2 regions of the Oerskovia sp. NPDC060287 genome follow, and region 1 is predicted to be linked to the other one. Evidence: riboswitches for the same ligand, from Rfam matches in the RefSeq annotation. Region 1 holds a riboswitch; the other holds the start of a gene.
The links. A riboswitch is a leader RNA that binds a small molecule or an ion and turns the genes downstream of it on or off. The one in region 1 is predicted to bind FMN.
Positions count from the first base shown of each region.

Region 2: it holds a riboswitch for FMN, as region 1 does, so the genes downstream of both, pnuC (nicotinamide riboside transporter PnuC) here and ribD (bifunctional diaminohydroxyphosphoribosylaminopyrimidine deaminase/5-amino-6-(5-phosphoribosylamino)uracil reductase RibD) in region 1, are expected to answer to the same signal.

Region 1 covers NZ_JBHXBO010000230.1:112-5,242, forward strand. The annotation lists gene rpe (ribulose-phosphate 3-epimerase) at 1-626, shown strand, start outside; FMN riboswitch at 779-904, shown strand; gene ribD (bifunctional diaminohydroxyphosphoribosylaminopyrimidine deaminase/5-amino-6-(5-phosphoribosylamino)uracil reductase RibD) at 1,020-2,276, shown strand; gene ACFWFR_RS16215 (riboflavin synthase) at 2,276-2,950, shown strand; gene ribB (3,4-dihydroxy-2-butanone-4-phosphate synthase) at 2,959-4,377, shown strand; gene ribH (6,7-dimethyl-8-ribityllumazine synthase) at 4,374-4,841, shown strand; gene ACFWFR_RS16230 (phosphoribosyl-ATP diphosphatase) at 4,973-5,131, shown strand, end outside.
Region 2 covers NZ_JBHXBO010000068.1:469-5,599, forward strand. The annotation lists gene ACFWFR_RS08290 (acetyl-CoA C-acyltransferase) at 1-835, opposite strand, end outside; gene ACFWFR_RS08295 (acyl-CoA dehydrogenase family protein) at 983-2,227, opposite strand; gene ACFWFR_RS08300 (VOC family protein) at 2,380-2,805, opposite strand; gene pnuC (nicotinamide riboside transporter PnuC) at 2,916-3,659, opposite strand; FMN riboswitch at 3,832-3,957, opposite strand; gene ACFWFR_RS08310 (helix-turn-helix domain-containing protein) at 4,077-4,886, opposite strand; gene ACFWFR_RS08315 (hypothetical protein) at 5,123-5,131, shown strand, end outside.

The sequences.
Region 1 (5,131 bases):
ACTTCGCGAACCTCGAGCGCGACCTGGGCGCGATCGCGACCGCCGACTACGCGCACGTCGACGTGATGGACAACCACTTCGTGCCCAACCTGACCCTGGGTCTGCCGATCTTCGAGCGCCTGGTCCAGGTGTCCCCGGTGCCGATCGACGCGCACCTCATGATCGCCGACCCCGACCGCTGGGCGCCGGGCTACGCCGAGGCGGGCGCCGCGTCCGTCACGTTCCACGCCGAGGCCGCCACGGCCCCCGTGCGCCTGGCGCGCGAGCTGCGCCGCCTGGGCTCGCGCGCGGGCCTCGCGCTGCGTCCCGCGACGTCGGTCGAGCCGTTCCTGGACCTGCTGCCCGAGTTCGACATGCTCCTGGTCATGACGGTCGAGCCCGGGTTCGGCGGCCAGTCCTTCATCGAGGGCACGCTGCCCAAGATCCGCCGCATCCGCGACGCGGTGTCCGAGGCCGGGCTCGACGTGTGGATCCAGGTCGACGGCGGCGTCTCGCGCGCCACGATCGAGCGCGCGGCCGAGGCCGGCGCCAACGTGTTCGTCGCGGGCTCCGCGGTCTACGGGGCGGAGAACATCCCCGAGGAGATCGCGGCCCTGCGGGCGCTCGCGGAGGGCCACGCGCACTGACGCCGTTCACATCGGTCCAGCCCGCGGGACGGGCGGGGCCGCGTGCCTGCCGGCCGACGCCGGTGTGGCATGCTGGGTGGAGACGAGAAGCCGGGCCCGGTGCGCACCTTCGGTGGGCGGGGTCCGGGCTCGAGCGCATGAGCAGTACGCACACACGTGCTCCGGGGTCGGTGTAATTCCGAGCCGGCGGTGACAGTCCGCGACCCACGCCTCGGCGTGGTTGACCTGGTGGAACTCCAGGACCGACGGTGAAAGTCCGGATGGGAGGAAGTACGTGGCGGCGCGGGGCGGAGCCCTGTGCCGTGGTGTCGTGACGTCCGTGGACCCTCAGGGGTCCCCGTGGCGTCGCCGACCCCTCACCCCGGAGCATCGTGCTCACCGGGAGGAGGACGCATGGGCGCCAGGCCCACCCTGACGATCGACGCCGCGATGGTGCGCGCGCTCGAGCTGGCCGCGCGCGGCCCCGCGCACGGCCCCAACCCGCGCGTGGGCGCCGTCCTGCTGGGACCCGCGCCCCGGCCGCTGGACTCCCTGCCCGACGCCGCCGCTCCCGGCCCCGTGGACGACGCACCCCGGGCGGTGCTCGCCGAGGGCTTCCACCGGGGCGCGGGCAGCCCGCACGCCGAGGCCGCGGCCCTGGCCGACGCCCGCGAGCGCGGCGTGGACGTGCGCGGCGCGACGGCCGTGGTGACGCTCGAGCCCTGCAACCACACCGGACGTACCGGGCCGTGCGCGCAGGCGCTGCTGGACGCGGGCGTGGCGGAGGTCGTGTACGCCGTGGGGGACCCGAACCCCGTCGCGACCGGCGGCGGCGAGCGCCTGCGCGCGGCCGGGGTGCGCGTCGCCGCGGGGCTGCGCGAGGCCGAGGGCGAGCGCCTGCTCGGCCCGTGGCTGGTGGCCGTGCGCCGGGGGAGCCCGTACGTGACCCTCAAGCTCGCCACGACCCTGGACGGGCGGGTCGCCGCGGCGGACGGCACCTCGCAGTGGATCACCGGACCGGCCGCGCGCGAGCACGCCCACCGGGTGCGGGCACAGGTCGACGCGATCCTCGTGGGCACCGGGACGGTCCTGGCCGACGACCCGTCGCTCACGGCGCGCACCCCCGTGCCGGCACCGGGTGGGGCCGCCGAGGGCGAGCACGAGGCGGGGCTCGCGGGGCACCGGCCGGTGCGCGCCGCTGGTGGGGTGGTCGGGCTGGAGCCCGGGCTCGCGGGGCATCAGCCGGTGCGGGTCGTCGTCGGGCTCCGTGACCTCCCGCCGCACGTGCGGCTCGCGCCAGGAGGGTCCTGGACCACCGACGGCGGCGGCCCCGTGCTGCACCTGCGCACGCGCGACGTCCGCGCGGTCCTGGCCGAGCTGGCCGGGCGCGAGGCCCGCCACGTCCTGGTCGAGGGCGGCCCCGGCCTGGCGACCGCGTTCCTCGCGGCCGGGGCCGTCGACGAGATCCACGCCTACCTCGCGCCGGTCCTGCTGGGCGCGGGCCTGGGCGCGGTGGGCGACCTGGGCGTGACCACGCTCGCGGGCGCCCCGCGCTTCGTCACGCACGACGTGCGCCGCCTGGGCGCGGACGTCCTGGTCGTGGCCCGCGCCTCGCCCTCCGCCCACCCCCTGACCACCGTCCCCAGCACCACCCCCGAACAGGAGAGCTGATGTTCACCGGAATCGTCGAAGAGATCGGTACGGTCCGCGAGATCGCGTTCCCGGGCGGCCAGGAGTCCGACGCGGTCCTGACCGTGCACGGCCCCCTCGCCACCTCGGACGCGCACCTGGGCGACTCGATCGCCGTCAACGGCGTGTGCCTGACCGTCACGGGCGTGGGACAGGACGGCACGTTCACGGCCGACGTGATGCCCGAGTCGTTGCGCCGCACCGCGCTCGGTGACCTGGTCGCGGGCTCGCCCGTGAACCTCGAGCGGGCCGTGCGCGCCGACACGCGCCTGGGCGGGCACATCGTCCAGGGCCACGTCGACGGCGTCGGCGAGCTCGTGCGCCGCACGCCGGGCGGGCGGTGGGACGACCTGGTCCTGTCCGCGCCCGCCGGCCTGACCCGCTACGTCGCGGAGAAGGGCTCGATCACGGTCAGCGGCGTCTCCCTGACCGTGACGCACGTGGACGAGACCACGTTCGGCGTCTCCTTGATCCCCACGACGCTCGAGGCCACGATCCTCGGCTCGCTCGTGCCGGGGGGCCGGGTCAACCTCGAGGTCGACGTGATCGCCAAGTACGTCGAGCGCCTGCTGGGCGCTCGCGGGACCCACGCGTCCGGCGCCCCGGGCTCGACGACCGCCGCCGACCTGCTCGGTACGAGCGCAGCACAGGAATGAGCACCGCCATGAACACCGTCCCGGGCAGTCACGAACCTGTCGCCCCCACCGCACCGCACGTGGACCCCGTGCGCACCGGCACCGTCGAGGAGGCCCTGGACGCGATCCGCGCGGGGCGCCCCGTCCTGGTCGCGGACTCCCCGGACCGTGAGAACGAGGCCGACGTGATCTTCGCGGCCCGCACCGTGACCCCCGAGTGGGTCGCGTGGACGATCCGCCACTCCTCGGGCTACCTGTGCGCGCCCATGCCGGCCGCGCGCGCCGACGCCCTGGACCTGCCGCTCATGGTCCCGCACAGCCAGGACCCGCGGCGCACGGCGTACACGGTCACGGTCGACGCCGCCACGGGAGTGACCACGGGCATCTCCGCGGCCGACCGTGCCCGGACCCTGCACGTCCTGGCCGACCCGGCCTCGGGCTCGGGCGACCTCATCCGCCCCGGGCACGTCCTGCCCCTGCGCGCCGTGCCCGGCGGGGTGCTGCACCGTGCCGGGCACACCGAGGCCGCGGTGGACCTGGTGCGCCTGGCCGGGGCGGGGGAGGTCGGGGGCATCGCCGAGCTCGTCAACGACGACGGCACCATGATGCGGCTCGACGACGCCGCGCACGCCGCGCAGGAGGCGGGCCTGGTCCTGATCACCATCGCGGACCTCATCGCGTGGCGCCGCGAGCACGACCCCGTCGTGCCCGAGCACGAGGCCGGGCCGTCGTCCGCGCCGCGCGTGCAGGCCACGAGCGTCGCGGACCTGCCCACCGCGCACGGGCACTTCCGCGTCCACGGCTACCGCGACCTGCGCACGGGGGCCGAGCACGTGGCCCTGGTGCCGGTGGCCGTGCCCGCCGGGGGAGGGGGCGCCGTCGACCCGGCTCCGGGCGCGACGGTCGCCGCGCCGCTCGTGCGCGTGCACTCCGAGTGCCTGACCGGGGACGCGTTCGGGTCGCTGCGCTGCGACTGCGGCCCCCAGCTGCAGGCCTCCATGGAGCGCGTGGCCGCCCAGGGCGGGGCCGTGGTGTACCTGCGCGGGCACGAGGGCCGCGGGATCGGCCTGCTCGCCAAGATCGGCGCCTACGAGCTCCAGGACGCGGGCTTCGACACCGTCCAGGCCAACCTCGAGCTCGGCTGGCCCGTGGACCGGCGCGAGTACGGGGCTGCGGCCGCGATCCTGACCGACCTGGGCCTGGACCGCGTCACGCTGCTGACGAACAACCCGGCCAAGGTCACCGGCCTGGCCGCGCACGGCATCGACGTCGTGGACGCCCACCGGCTCGAGGTCGGGCACGGCGAGCACAACCACGGGTACCTCATGACCAAGAAGGTCGCGATGGGCCACCTCCTGGACACCCTGGAGATCACGCCCGAGCAGGGTACCGGGCCCGTCCCGACCGACCCCACCACACCCACCACCACCGAGGAGAGCGACCGATGAGCGGCGCAGGAGCACCCCAGATCACCGTCGACGGCACCGGGCTACGGATCACCGTGGTCGCCGCCAGCTGGCACACCGAGGTCATGGACGGCCTCCTCGCGGGGGCCCGCCGGGCGCTCGCGGCCGCGAACGTCACGCACGTCAAGGAGATCCGCGTCCCGGGCTCGTTCGAGCTGCCCGTGGCCGCGGCGCGGGCGGCCGAGCGCGGCACGGACGCGGTGATCGCGCTCGGCGTCGTGATCCGTGGGGGTACCCCGCACTTCGAGTACGTGTGCTCGGCCGCGACCACGGGCCTGACGGACGTCTCGGTGCGCACGGGGGTCCCGGTGGGCTTCGGGGTCCTCACGTGCGACGACGAGCAGCAGGCGCTGGACCGTGCGGGGTTGCCGGGCTCGCGCGAGGACAAGGGGGCCGAGGCCGTCGAGGCGGCCATCGCGACGGTCGTGGCGCTGCGCGACCTCTGACGTCTCCTGCGCCTGTCGCCCGTCCTGACGTCGCCCCTCGTCGTCAGGGCGGGCGAGAGGGTGGGGGACGACGGGTGACCGGTGGGCGGGACGGTTGGGCCCGCCGGTCACGGGGCGACTACCCTGGTCGGGTGAAGACGTTCGAAGGGCTGTTCGCCGAGCTCACCGAGAAGGCCACCACCCGACCCGCCGGTTCCGGCACGGTTGCGGAGCTGGATGCCGGTGTCCATGCGATCGGGAAGAAGATCGTCGAGGAGGCCGCCGAGGTGTGGATGGCGGCCGAGTACGAG
Region 2 (5,131 bases), on a different contig from region 1:
CGGCCAACCAGGTGAGGCCGCGGGAGAGCGCGAAGGCCTTGCTGACGACCACGACCGCCGCGGCGCCGTCGGACAGCGGTGACGACGAGCCGGCCGTGATGGTGCCGTCCTCGACGAACGCGGGGCGCAGGCGGGCGAGCGCCTCGACCGTGGTGCCGGGACGGATGCCCTCGTCGTCCGCGACGACGACCGGGTCGCCCTTGCGCTGCGGGACGGTGACGGGCGCGATCTCCTCGGCGAGCCGCCCCTCCTCGCGGGCCGCTGCCGCGAGGGTGTGCGAGCGGGCCGCGTACTCGTCCTGCTCCCCGCGGCCGATGCCGCGCGTCGCGCAGCCGCGGTCGGTGGCCTCGCCCATGATCTGACCGTCGAACGGGTCGCGCAGGCCGTCGTGGGTGAGCGAGTCCGCCATGGTCACGTCACCGAACGCGAAGCCCTTGCGCGACCCGAGCACGAGGTGCGGCGCGTTCGTCATGGACTCCTGGCCGCCCGCGACGACGACCGACGCCTCGCCCGTGCGGATCAGGCGTGCGGCGTCGATGATCGCGGTCAGGCCCGACAGGCACAGCTTGTTGATCGTGACAGTCGGGACGTCCCAGCCGATCCCGGCCGCGATCGCTGCCCGGCGCGCCGGCCCCTGACCGCCGCCCGCCTGGATGACCTGGCCCATGATCACGGCGTCGACGTCGGTGGCGGCGACGCCCGCGGCGTCGAGCGCGCCGCGGATCGCGTGCGCGCCCAGCTCGTGCGCGGGCAGCGACGCGAGCGCGCCCTGGAAGCGCGTGAACGGCGTGCGTGCGCCGTGCAGGAGGACGGGGACGTGGGCGTCGTTGCTCATGGGGTGCTCCATCGGAAAGGGCCCGGCGCGGATCGGGGGTGTCAGGTGAACGGAGGTCCGCGCCGGGTGGTCTGGGGTGGGGCGGCCCCGTGGGGCCGCTCGCGTGGGTGCGGCGCTCCCGGTACGGGGGAGCGCCGCCGGTGGGGGCTACACGAACGCCGAGACGCCCGTGATGTCGCGACCCACGATGAGGGCCTGGACGCTCTCGGTGCCTTCGTAGGTGTGCAGGGCCTCGACGTCCGCGAAGTGCCGCGCGACGCGGTTCGCGAGGAGGATGCCGTTGCCGCCCAGCATGTCGCGCGCGCTCGCCGCGATCTCTCGGGCGCCGCGCGTGCAGGTGTACTTGGCGATCGAGGCCTGCGGGCCGGAGAGCTGCCCGGCCTCGTCGAGTCGGGTCATCTGCGCGACGAGGAGCTGCATCTGGGTCAGGGTCGAGAGCATGCGGGTCAGCCGCTCCTGGACCATCTGGTTGGCCGCGAGGGGGCGGCCGAACTGGACGCGCTGCTTGGCGTAGGCGACGGCCGTCTCGTAGCAGGCGGTCGCGTGCCCGACGGCGGACCACGCCACCCCGAGGCGTGTCGCCTGGAGCACGCGGCCGGTGTCCTTGAACGACCGCCCGCCCGGGAGCATGGCCGAGGCCGGGACGAACACGTCGGTCAGGACGATGTGGGCCTGCCAGATCGCGCGGAGCGAGACCTTGCCCTCGATGGTCTTGGCCGCGTAGCCCGCAGTGTCCTGGGGCACGAGGAACCCGTGCACCTGGTTGTCGCCGTCCTCGCCGACCAGTCGCGCCCACAGCACCGTGATGTCGCCGCACGACCCGAAGCCGATCCACTTCTTCTCGCCGTCGATCACGAAGCCCTCGACGCCGTCGCGGGTCACGCGGCGGGCCGTGGTCTCGAGCGAGACCGAGTCCGAGCCGTGCGTGGGCTCGGTCAGGGCGAACGCGCCGAGCTTCTCGCCGCGTGTGAGCGGGCCGAGCCACTCGGCCTTCTGCTCGTCCGAGCCGAGGAGCTGGATCGAGCGCAGCGCGAGGCCGCCCTGGACGCCGCAGATCGTCGCGACCGAGCCGTCGCCGCGCGACATCTCCATCTCGGCGAGACCGGCGCCCATGAGGCTGATCCGGGGAGAGCCGGGGACGTCGACGCCGTCGCGCAGGAAGTCGAGCTCACCCATGCGCTTGGCGAGGCCGAACGGCACCTCGGCGCGCTCCCAGTACCCGTCGATCACGGGCAGGACCTCGTCCTGGACGAACGTGCGGACCCGCTGCTGCAGGTCGCGGTCGGCGTCGGTCGCGTCCGAGAACGCGCCGGCGTAGTCGATGCCGAGCGGCTGCGAGAGGTCGTAGTCCGGCTCGGTCACGTTCTGGCGGACGGGGTTCTCGATCGTCATGGGGGATGCTCCCGGTGTCGGGCCGGACGTCGGTGTCGGGCGATACACCCCATGGTGCGTGATATCGCGTCTCAGGTCAAGAGACGCGGTATCAGCGGCGATCGCGGAGCCCCGCCCGGGGTACGCACGACCCCGGGCGACGGGTCTCCCGGTCAGGCCTGGGCTGGACCCGAGATGTTCACGAGCCAGCTCACGCCGAACCCGTCGACGCACATGCCGAACGCGTCGCCCCACGGCGCGACCTCGAGCGGCACGGTCACGCTCCCGCTCGACGACAGCTTGTCCCAGTAGCCGCGCAGCTCGGCGTCGTCCGCCTGCTCGCCGCTCAGCGAGATCGAGAATCCCGCGCCGGTCGGGACCTCCATCGAGCTCGGGGTGTCCGCGGCCATGAGGACCAGGCCGTGGGGGGACTCGAGCTGGGAGTGCATGACCTTGTCGGCGTCGGCCGGGTCCTCGGAGGCCTGGAAGTCGGCGAACGTGCTGATCGTCAGCTCGCCCCCGAACACGTCGCGGTAGAACTCGATCGCTTGTCGTGCGTCGTCGCGGAAGTTCAGGTAGGGGTTGAGTCGCGTGGCCATGGTGGTGCCGCCTTTCCCGTCGCGTCGTCGAGCCGGATGCGGGTGCGCTGCGCAGCGGCGCACCCTTTCCGAGTATCCGCCCGCGGCGGGGCCGACGGCAGGGGGGAGCGTCAGTCCCGTCCGACGACGGCCGCCCCCGCGCTCTCGTCGGGGTGCGAGCCCGCGAGCCGCAGGGCCTTGGCACGTCGGTCGATCCGCCACCACACGAAGAACCCGACGAGCGTGAACGCCCCGTAGAACACGTACATGAACGCGGACGCGTAGAAGCCGGCGTCGACCAGCAGGGGCACGCCCACGATGTCGACCGCGACCCAGATCAGCCAGAACTCGACCCAGCCCTTGGCCATGCCGTACGTCGCGAGCAGCGAGCCCATGAAGATCCAGGCGTCGGCCCACACGGGCTCGTAGGACTCGAGCATCCGGAAGATCGGGGTCAGGACGAGCGTCCCGCCCACGAGCGCCACGACGAGGAAGACGCGTTGCCGCCACGTGGCCCACCGGGGTTCGACCGACACCCCGTGGCTGTCCGCGTCGAGGTTCGCCGCGTCCTGGCCGAGGCGCGCGCGGGTGCGCCGCCACTGGACCCAGCCGTACACCGACACGACGACGAACATGACCTGGCGTCCGGCCTGGCCGAGCAGGTTGACGGGGTTGGGCGTCGCGAACACCGCGCCCAGGAACACCGTGAGGAGCAGCAGGTTGCCGACGATCCCCACGGGCCACGCCCAGATCTTGCGGCGCATGCCTCCGAGCGCGGACGCCAGGCCGAACCCGTTGCCGACGATCTCCCGCCACAGCAGGTGCTGGCCGCCGATCGTCAGCTGCGCGTCGAAGAGCGCGTGGATCAGGTCCATCGATGTTCCCTCGTCCTGGGCACGGCGGCTCCGGGGTGAGGGCGGGCGCCTGGTCGGGGATGCCCTGTCCGGGCTGCCCGACGGCGGCGCTCACCACGGCGAGACCGGTCCCGACGGTCGTGGGCGGGCTCGACGGATCGTCGTGCCCGACCCGGCCGGGGACGGCCGTGCCGCACGTGCTTCCTCCCATCCGGACTTTCACCGTCGGTCCTGGAGTTCCACCAGGTCAACCGCGCGTGGGCGCGGGTCGCGGACTGTCACCGCCGGCTCGGAATTGCACCGACCCCGGAGCACGTTCGTGCGTACTGCTTGCTGTAGTGCTGCAACCGCCGATGGTACCGGTGCATTCCCGGGGCTCGTCGGTGCTGTGCCGAGTGCGTGGTTCGGCTGCGACACGCCCGGCGAGCCGCAGCCGAATCACGCACTCAACGCGTCGCGCACGGCCCGGGCCACCTCGTCGGGGTCGACGTCGCCGTCGAGCACGGTCACGACGACGCGGCGGGTCGGCACGGTACCGACGGTGGTGTCGGCAGCGGGGCCCGCCGTCGGACCGTCGCCCGCCTCGCCCCCGGTGCGCCCGGGTGACGTGGACGACTGGGGTGGCTCCGTCGTCGGGCCTGCGGGGTTGCGGGCCGCGCGGCGCAGGTCCGCGAACGCCTCCTCGAGCTCGGGACGCAGGTCCTGGTCGGGGTCGCGCAACCAGCGGCGCAGGATCGCGTTGTGCACCGCGACGACCGACGCCGCGAACGCGACCGACGCGGTCGAGTTCCGGGTGTCGGCGGGCAGGGTGTCGCGCAGGTAGGACGTGAACGCCCGCTCGTAGCGGTGCGTGGTCACGAGCTCGCGGTCGCGCAGCGCGGGCACGTCCTGCAGGAGACGGTGCCGTGCGACCGACGTCTCGCGCTGGCCCACGTGGTGGTCGAACACGAGCCGGGCCGCCTTGCACACCTCGACGTACGGGTCGACGTTCTCGAGCTCCTCGGGGGTGACGCCCCGCGCGGCGGGGCGGGTCTCCCCGAGGAGGACCACGACGGCGTCCAGGAGCAGCTCGTGGTCCGCGAAGACCACGTCCTCCTTGGAGCGGAACCGTCGGAAGAACGTGGCCCGGCTGATCTGCGCGGCGTCGGCGATGTCCTCGACGGTCGTCTGCTCGTAGCCCTTCCGGGTGAACAGCTCGATCGCCGCGTCGACCGCCTGCGCGTGCGTGTTGCTTCGTGCGGCACTCATGAACGGGACGGTACACCGCGTGCTGCGGGCGGGGCATGCCGCGGGGAGGCCGTGGGCGGGGGCTGCTCGGCAGATGGTCCGTGCGTGGTCGCCGCATCGGGCGACACTGGGTCGGCGGCTGGTCGCCGCGCGCCGTGCCGTCGGGTCGGCGGCTGGTCGCCGCGCGCCGTGCCCGACGGCGTCGCTACAGTGACGAGAGAGGCGGAGACAGGCTGACGCGACCGGAGGCGACGCGCATGACGGAC